Regions from separate parts of the Rhodoferax sp. GW821-FHT07F03 genome, predicted to be linked through region 2. Evidence: predicted binding sites of a transcription regulator. Region 2 holds the regulator's gene; the other holds the start of a gene.
What was found. Region 2 encodes sigma-54, which starts transcription at its own class of promoters, with help from an activator protein. Its sites were predicted from a motif close to TGGCANGNAANCTGCTTT; they were not measured.

Region 1: a site for sigma-54 is predicted at 2,378-2,395, ahead of hmpA (NO-inducible flavohemoprotein). Genes of this name have one in related genera too.

What each region holds. Positions count from the first base shown of each region.
Region 1 covers NZ_JBWKQM010000013.1:75,389-79,803, forward strand. Annotated here, with positions in the region: gene AC07R0_RS20115 (NYN domain-containing protein) at 1-178, shown strand, start outside; gene AC07R0_RS20120 (acyl-CoA thioesterase) at 201-722, opposite strand; gene norR (nitric oxide reductase transcriptional regulator NorR) at 756-2,315, opposite strand; gene hmpA (NO-inducible flavohemoprotein) at 2,442-3,623, shown strand; gene AC07R0_RS20135 (LysR family transcriptional regulator) at 3,624-4,415, opposite strand, start outside.
Region 2 covers NZ_JBWKQM010000010.1:78,116-82,530, forward strand. Annotated here, with positions in the region: gene AC07R0_RS16385 (thiol:disulfide interchange protein DsbA/DsbL) at 1-207, shown strand, start outside; gene lptA (lipopolysaccharide transport periplasmic protein LptA) at 326-949, shown strand; gene lptB (LPS export ABC transporter ATP-binding protein) at 958-1,710, shown strand; gene AC07R0_RS16400 (RNA polymerase factor sigma-54) at 1,718-3,295, shown strand; gene AC07R0_RS16405 (THUMP domain-containing class I SAM-dependent RNA methyltransferase) at 3,401-4,415, shown strand, end outside.

The DNA of each region.
Region 1 (4,415 bases), on a different contig from region 2:
CCGGGTGATCTTGTCGGCCGGCGACGGCGACTTTGAAGACGCCATCTCCTACCTCAAGTCCGATCTGCGCAAAGAGGTTTGGCTCAACGGCGCGCAGGCCACGCTGTCGGCCGATCTGCAGTGCTACGCCGACCGCGTGCTGTGGCTGGATGACATGGGCTCATCCATTGATAAATAGCGGTTGCTATTGAATTGGTAGCTTATGACGCAGTAGCTTCCTGCGCTGGAGGCTTATTTTGTTCAGAAGCTTCCTTGATGGAGGCGAAGCGCGCGGCCAGCTCGCGGCGTACTTTCTTGCGCATGATGGACTGCTCGAAGCGGCGTTTTTCGTCGTCCGTGCTGGGCACCAGCGCCGGCACGGGGGCCGGCTTGCGGTCGTCGTCCACGGCCACCATGGTGAAGAAGCAGCTGTTCACATGGCGCACGCTGCGGCTGCGGATGTTCTCGGCCACCACCTTGATGCCGACCTCCATGGACGAGGTGCCGGTGTGGTTAATGCTGGCCAGAAAGGTCACCAGCTCGCCCACGTGGATGGGCTGCAGGAACATCACCTGGTCCACGCTCACGGTGACCACATAGCGGCCGGCGTAGCGGCTGGCGCAGGCGTAGGCCACCTGGTCCAGCAGCTTGAGCACGGCGCCGCCGTGCACATTGCCCGAAAAATTGGCCATATCCGGGGTCATCAAGACCGTCATGCTCAGTTGGTGTGCTGGGAGTTCCATCGCGGGCTTTCGTTTGATTCTTGATGCCGATTATTACTTCTTGCGCAAGCCTAGCCGTGCCGCCAGCCGGACCAGATTGGCCCGGTGCAAGCCCAGTTCGCGGGCTAGCGATGCCCAGTTGCCCTGGTGGCGCTGCAGGCCTTCGGCGATGCGCTGGCGCTGGTGGTCGTCCAGCGAGGTGCGCAGATCGACGGGCGGCGTCGTATCGGCCGGCACGTCCACCGTTGCGGTTTGGGCGCCCAGGTCCAGATGCGCAGCCGTCAGGCTAACGATGCGCGCCCGGGGTGCCGCGCCCTGCATGGCCTTGAGGGCGCTGCGGGCAATCAGGTGTTCCAGCTCGCGCACATTGCCGGGCCAGCTGTGCGCGAGCAGCGCGGCCTGGGCGTCGGCATCGAGGCGCAGGCTGCCCAGGCCGAGGCGGGATCGGTTCAGCTCCAAGAAATGCCCGGCCAGCAGCAGCACGTCGTGGCCGCGCTCGCGCAGCGGCGGCACGGGCAAGGGGTAGACGCTGAGCCGGTGGTAGAAGTCGGCGCGGTAGCGGCCGGCGCGCACCTCCTGCGCCAGATCGCGGTTGGTGGCGGCAATCACCCGCACATCGACGCGGTGCTCGCGGTCCGAGCCCAGGCGCTGCAGCTGGCCGCCCTGCAGCACGCGCAACAGCTTGGCCTGCACGCTCAGCGACAGCTCACCCACCTCGTCCAGGAATAGCGTGCCGCCGTCGGCCAGTTCGAACTTGCCGCGCCGGTCGGCCACCGAGCCCGAGAACGCGCCGCGCACATGGCCGAACAGCTCGCTTTCCACCAGCGATTCGGGCAGGGCCGCGCAGTTCAGGCTGATCAGCGGCCGGCTGGCACGCGGCGAAGCCGCATGCAGAGCCTGGGCCACCAGCTCCTTGCCGACGCCGGTTTCGCCGGTGATCAGCACCGTCAGGTCGCTGTTGCCCACGGTGGCGATGTCGGCCAGCAGGCGCTGGTGGGCCGGGCTCTGGCCGATCAGCGTAGGGGGTGGGTGCTCTTCGGCCAGCGCGCGGTAGCTTTCGGCGCGCGCATGCTCGGCCTCGAACTGCTGCGCCAGCCCGGCCATGCGCTGCACCACGCTGACGGTTGCCGCCGCCAGGCTGGCGAAGGCCTGCAGATCGCCCAGATCGACGCTGGAGAAGCGTTCCTTGTCCAGCGCGTCCAGGGTCAGCACGCCCCATGGGGTGTCGCCCAGCAGCACCGGGCAGCCCATGCAGTCGTGCACCTCCAGCTGTACGCCTTCGATCAGGCCGTCGTAGGGGTCGGGCAGCGGGCTGTCGGGCGGGAAGCGGGTCGGGCCGGGGGCTTCCAGCAGCTGCTGCAGGCGAGGGTGCTCGCTGACCTTGAAGCGGCGCCCCAGCGTGTCATGGCTCAAGCCGTCCACCGCTAGCGGCAGCCGCCAGCCGCCGTCTAGCCGTAAGAGCGCGGCCGCATCGCAGGGCAGCAGGGCGCGCACGGCCTCCAGCAGGCGGCGGTAGCGCTCGCCGTCGGGCAGTTCGCGTGCCAGGTCGTCGACCAGGGGCACCAGGGTCTGGAGCAGGCTTTTTGTTATCAAAATGATTCCTTGGTGGATCATTATGACTGCATCAAAAAGATAGTGTGTACACCTAAGTGCTTGATTCCTATGGGCTACAGGGCGGGCATGGAACTTGAGTTAGTAGCTGCAGCCGGGCGCCGCCCTGCATCCGATTGAAAGCCACACATGCTGACCCCAGAACAACGCGCCATCGTCAAATCCACCGTGCCCCTGCTGGAAAGCGGCGGCGAGGCATTGACCACGCATTTCTACAAAACCATGCTGGCCGAGCACCCCGAGGTGCGGCCCTTCTTCAACCAGGCCCACCAGGCCAATGGCGACCAGCCGCGCGCCCTGGCCAATGGCGTGCTGATGTATGCCCGGCATATCGACCACCTGGAGCAGTTGGGTGGATTGGTGTCGCAAATCATCAACAAGCATGTGTCGCTGCAGATCGAGGCCGCGCACTACCCCATCGTCGGTGCCTGCCTGCTGCGCGCTATCCGCGAGGTGCTGGGCGCCGAGATCGCCACCGATGCCGTCATCGCAGCCTGGGGCGCGGCCTATGGCCAGCTGGCCGACATCCTGATCGGCGCGGAAGAAAAAATCTACGCCGATGTGGCGGCCGCCCCGGGTGGTTGGCGCGGTGCGCGGGCTTTCCGCGTGGCGCGCAAGGAAGTGGAGAGCGCCGAGATCACCTCCTTCTACCTGCAGCCGCAGGACGGCGGCACGGTGATCGGCTTCCAGCCCGGCCAGTACATCGGCCTGCGTCTGGTGGTGAACGGCAACGAGATACGCCGCAACTACTCGCTGTCGGCTGCGCCGAACGGCGTGGACTACCGCATCAGCGTCAAGCGCGAGGCCGGCGGCGTGGCCTCGAACTACCTGCACGACCAGGTGCAGGTAGGCACGGTGCTGGACCTGTTTCCACCCGCGGGCGACTTCGTGCTGGCCGCCAGCGACAAGCCGCTGGTGCTGATCAGCGGCGGTGTCGGCATCACGCCGACCCTGGCCATGCTGGACGCAGCGCTGCAGGGCACACGGCCGGTGCACTTCATACATTGCGCACGCAATCGGCAGGTCCATGCCTTCCGCCACGCCATCGAGGCACGTCTGGCCAAGCACCCGCAGCTGCAGCGCTTCTACGCCTATGACGAGCACAGCGGCGCGGACGATGTGCCGCATGCCGTAGGCCATCTGCAGCAGGCGCAGCTGGCCGAGTGGCTGCCCGCATCGCGCGATGTGGATGCGTATTTCCTCGGCCCCAAGCCCTTTATGCGCCAGATGAAAAAACAGCTGCGTGAACTGGGCGTGCCCGAGACACAAACCCGTTATGAATTTTTTGGCCCGGCTGCGGCTTTGGAATAGCTAGATTTTCGCGCCCACTTCGAGCGCGCAGTTGCGCAGCCAGGCCAGTGCCAGGTCGTTGTTGCGGTACTTGTGCCATTGCAGCATCTGGACCAGCTTGGGGATTTCCAGCGGGGGTTCCCAGATGCGGATGGGCAGCAGGTGGCGCACCCGCTCGGCCAGCCGCCGGTGCACGGTGGCGATGCGGTCGGTGCCCACCACCAGGCTGGGGAGGGCCGCCAGGGTTGGGGCTGTGACCTCGACCCGGCGGGTGATGCCAAAGCGCTCCAGAAACCAGCCATCGAATGCCGGTGTCTGCGCGGCACCGGAAAAGTTGGCCAGCACATGGCCGGCCGCCAGGTAGTCGTCAAAACTCAGCTTGTCCTGGATATGCCGGTTACCGGTCCAGGTCACGCACAGGTAGTTCTCTTCGAACAGGGGCTGGGACGGGTGGTCGGGCGAGGCGTATTGGGCAGGAATGATCAGCAGGTCTGCGTCGCCTTGTTCCAGCATTTCTGCGGGGTTGGTGTATTGCATGCGCAGGTCTATGCGCACGCCCGGCGCCTCGTGGTACAGCCGCTCCAGCAGAGCGGGTACGAAGACCGTGGTGGTGAAGTCGGACACCAGCAGGGTGAAGGCCCGCGAGGCGGTGGCCGGGTCAAAGCGGGGCTGCGCGGCAATCGTGCTGTCGATGCGCATCAGCACCTCGCGCACCGGTTCCACCAGCGCTTCAGCGCGTGGCGTCCAGATCAGCTGGCGCCCTGAGGGCACCAGCAATTCATCTTCGAAATAAGCCCGCAGGCGTGCCAGCGC
Region 2 (4,415 bases):
ACCAAGTTCACCGAGACGTACCAGTCTTTTGGCGTCAGCACCAAGGTGCGTAAGGCATCCCAGCTGCAGCAGGCCTACCAGGTCGCGGGCGTGCCCGCTTTGGGCGTGGCCGGCAAGTTCTACACCGATGGCAGCCAGGCGCAAACCATGCCGCGTGCATTGGTTGTTGTGGAATATCTGGTGGCCGAGCAGCGCAAGAAAGCCTGATTCCGGCATGGCCGGCAAGGCCGGAGAGATGAAAAAGCCCGCGTCAGCGGGCTTTTTTCTGGCTACGTCCAACTCGGGGTGAGGGGCCGTTACAATGAATTGCAAGATTCGTGCCTCTATGAAAATCAACACCCTACTCTCACTGCTCGTGGTTTGTTTCGTCGGTCTAGGCGGAGCGGCCCACGCGGAAAAAGCCGACAAACTCAAGCCTATGAATATCGAGGCGGACGCGGCGCGTTATGACGATCTGAAGCAGACCAATGTCTTTACCGGCAAGGTGGTGATGACCAAGGGCACCATCATCATCCGTGGCGCCCGCGTCGATGTGCGCCAGGATGCCGAGGGCAACCAGTTCGGCGTGGTGACGGCGGAGCCGGGCAAGCTGGCGTATTTCAAGCAAAAACGCGACGGCCTGGACGAATACATAGAAGGCGAGGGCGAAACCATCGAGTACAGCAGCAAGCTGGACAACGTGCGCTTCATCAAGCGGGCCATTTTGCGCCGTCTGGTCGGCAGCAAGGTGAATGACGAAATCACCGGCGAACTGATCGTCTACGACAACACCACCGATGTATTCACCGTGGACAGCGGCACAGCCGGCAGCAATCCCGGTGGCCAGAATGGCCGCGTACGCGCCATGTTGACACCCAAGGCTGCAGCGTCGGCTGCTAGCGGCGCGGCACCTGCCGGGCCAGCCCCGGTGCTGCGTTCCACCACCACGCTGGAGGGCGTGAAGAAGTGACGGCGGTGGTGGAGTCGGGAGAAAGCCGCCTGGAGGCGCGCCATCTGCAAAAAGCCTACGGCAAGCGCAAGGTCGTGAAAGACGTGACGCTGGCCGTCAAAAAAGGCGAGGTGGTCGGTTTGTTGGGCCCCAACGGCGCGGGCAAAACCACTTCCTTCTACATGATCGTGGGCCTGGTGCGGGCTGATGGCGGGCATATTTCCATCGACGGCCAGTCGGTGGAGCACATGCCCATCCACCGGCGTTCGCGCCTGGGCCTGAGCTATCTGCCCCAGGAAGCCTCGATTTTCCGCAAGCTCACGGTGGAAGAAAATGTGCGCGCCGTGCTGGAATTGCAGCACGACGAGGCCGGCAAGTCCCTCACCCGCACCGAGATCGAAAAGCGCCTGACGGCGTTGCTGCAGGATTTGCGGGTGGAGCATTTGCGTGATTCGTCGGCCATGGCCTTGTCCGGTGGCGAGCGCCGCCGCGTGGAAATCGCCCGTGCCCTGGCCACCCAGCCGCGTTTCATTTTGCTGGACGAGCCTTTTGCCGGTATCGACCCGATTGCGGTGATCGAGATCCAGCGCATCATCGGCTTCCTGAAGTCGCGTGGCATCGGCGTGCTGATCACCGACCACAATGTGCGCGAGACGCTGGGCATTTGCGACCACGCCTACATCATCAGCGACGGCAATGTGCTGGCCGAGGGTACGCCGTCCGAGATCGTGGACAACGCCGATGTGCGTCGCGTCTACCTCGGCGAACATTTCAAGATGTGATGCTCCGATGAAGCAAGGCTTATCCCTACGCGTTTCACAGCATCTGGCGCTGACGCCCCAGCTGCAGCAGTCCATCCGCCTGCTGCAACTGTCCACCCTGGAACTGAGCCAGGAAGTGGACCAGATGCTGGACGACAACCCGTTTCTGGAACGCAATATGGACGAGGCTGCACGCGAGGAGTTCGGCCTGGCCCAGTCCGACACGCCGGTCAGCACAGGGGAGCGCGAGGCTGAAATTGCTACAAGTTCTGTAGCTGAATACGCAAGTGAATCCAGCGCAGAAGCCCCAAATGATGCCGAATCCCCTTTAACTGGCGGTGACGACACCAGCTGGGACGGCGATGGCACTTCCGAGATCAAACCCGACGACAGCGAATGGGGCGGTGACGCCCCGGCGCGCCAGAACAACCTGGGTGAAGACGGCGAGATGGACGCCACCGAGCTGGCCCGCAACCAGGAGTCGCTGACCAGCTTTCTGCACCGCCAGGCCCTGGCCCTGCGGCTGGGGGAGGTGGACCAGGCAGCGCTGCGCTTTCTGATCGAATCGCTGAACGACGACGGCTACCTGGAAGACGATTTCGAAACCCTGGCGCGTGGTCTGGCGGGCGACGACGCCGAGGCCGTGGAAGAGCTGGTACACCGCTTCACGGTGGCCCTGAGCCTGCTGCAAAGCCTGGAGCCGGCGGGCGTGGGCGCGCGGCATCTGGGTGAATGCCTGTTGCTGCAGCTGGAGGGTTTGCAGCCCGTGCTGGGCGATGACCCGGCGCGCAAGGTGGCCATGCGCATCTGCCGCCAGTCCATGGACCTGCTGGCCCGGCGCGACGTGAAGCGCCTGGCCCAGCTGTGCCGCGCCACCGAGACCGATATCAAGGCTGCCATGGCGCTGATCGCCCGGCTGGAGCCCAAGCCGGGGCGGCGCTTTGTCGATGTGGAGCGCAACATCGTGGTGCCCGACGTGATCGTGGTCAAGGTTGGGCGCGGCGCCCAGGCCCGCTTCCGGGTACAGCTGAATGCCGAGGTCATGCCGCGCCTGCGCGTGCACGACATCTACGCCAATGCGCTGCGCCAGCACAAGGGGGGCGGCAAGGATTCATCGAACAACGCCGCACTGCAGCAGCGCCTGCAGGAGGCGCGCTGGTTCATTAAGAACATCCAGCAGCGCTTCGACACGATTTTGCGGGTCAGCAACGCCATCGTGGAGCGGCAGAAGAACTTCTTCAGCCACGGCGCGCTGGCCATGCGCCCTCTGGTGCTGCGCGAGATCGCCGACGAGTTGGGACTGCACGAGTCCACCATCAGCCGCGTGACCACCGCCAAATACATGGCCACGCCCTACGGCACCTTCGAGCTGAAGTATTTCTTCGGCTCGTCCCTGGGGACGGAGACCGGCGGCAACGCCTCCAGCACCGCGGTGCGGGCGCTGATCAAGCAGTTTGTCTCGTCCGAAGACCCAAAGAAGCCGCTCAGCGACAGCCAGCTGTCCGACATGCTGAAAGAGCAGGGCATTGAATGCGCGCGCCGTACCGTGGCCAAGTACCGCGAAGCGCTGCGCATAGCCCCCACGAACCTGCGCAAAGCGCTGTAGAACATGCTCTCCCCCAGGCCGCGTGCACGGTATGCCGCAGCTGGAGGAAAGAGCTTCGCCCCGCTTGCCCCAGGCTGCGTAGCGTGACACCATGGAAATAACGATATGAACCAACTCCAATTATTTTTACCCTGCGCCGCCGGCGTGGAAGAGCTGCTGGCCGAAGAGGTGCACGGCATTACCGGCCTGCAGGGCGAAGACCTGCGGGTGATGCGGGGCGGCACGCTGGTGCGCTCCTCCTGGCGCGACGCGATGCGCTTGAACCTGCACAGCCGCCTGGCGCAGCGCGTGCTGATCGAGCTGTCCAACACCGAATACCGCAGCGAAAAAGACCTGTACGAAGCCGCCAGCAACGTGGCCTGGGAGATCTGGTTCACGCCCAAGCAAAGCTTCAAGATCGAAGTCACGGCGCAGCACAGCCCGCTCAATTCGCTGAACTTCGCCGCGCTGAAAGTGAAGGACGCGGTGGCCGACCGCTTCCGCTTCAAGACCGGCGTGCGCCCCGACGTGAATGTGCAGTGGCCCGATGTGCGCATCTACCTGCACCTGACCACCGAGCGCGCCACCATCTACATTGACACCTCGGGTGACGCGCTGTTCAAACGTGGCTGGCGTGAAGACAAGGGCGATGCGCCGTTGAAGGAAACCCTGGCCGCCGCCATGATCGCCGCCAGCGGCTGGGATGGCACCACGCCCCTGTACGACCCCTGCTGCGGCAGCGGCACCATTGCCATAGAGGCCGCGCAGATCGCCTGCAATATTGCGCCCGGCAGCCTGCGCCGCTTTGGCTTTGAGAAGCTGTTGCCCTTCCAGCCCCATGTGTGGAGCGTCATTCAGGAGCAGGCCCACGCCGCCGAGCACGAGCCGGAGACGCAGATCTTCGGTAGCGATGTGGCCTTCCGTATGGTCGATTTCGCCACCCGCAATGCCGAGCGCGCGGGCGTCAGCGGCGTGGTCGAGTTCCGTGGCGGCGATGCCTTGCAGCGCATGCCGCCGGCCGAGTCCGGCGTGATGTTGCTGAACCCGCCCTACGGCGAGCGGATTGAGGTGGCAGGTGTCGCGGGCCGGCGCGAAGCTGCACAGACCGAGGACGGCAGCGCCGACTTCTTCCCCCAACTGG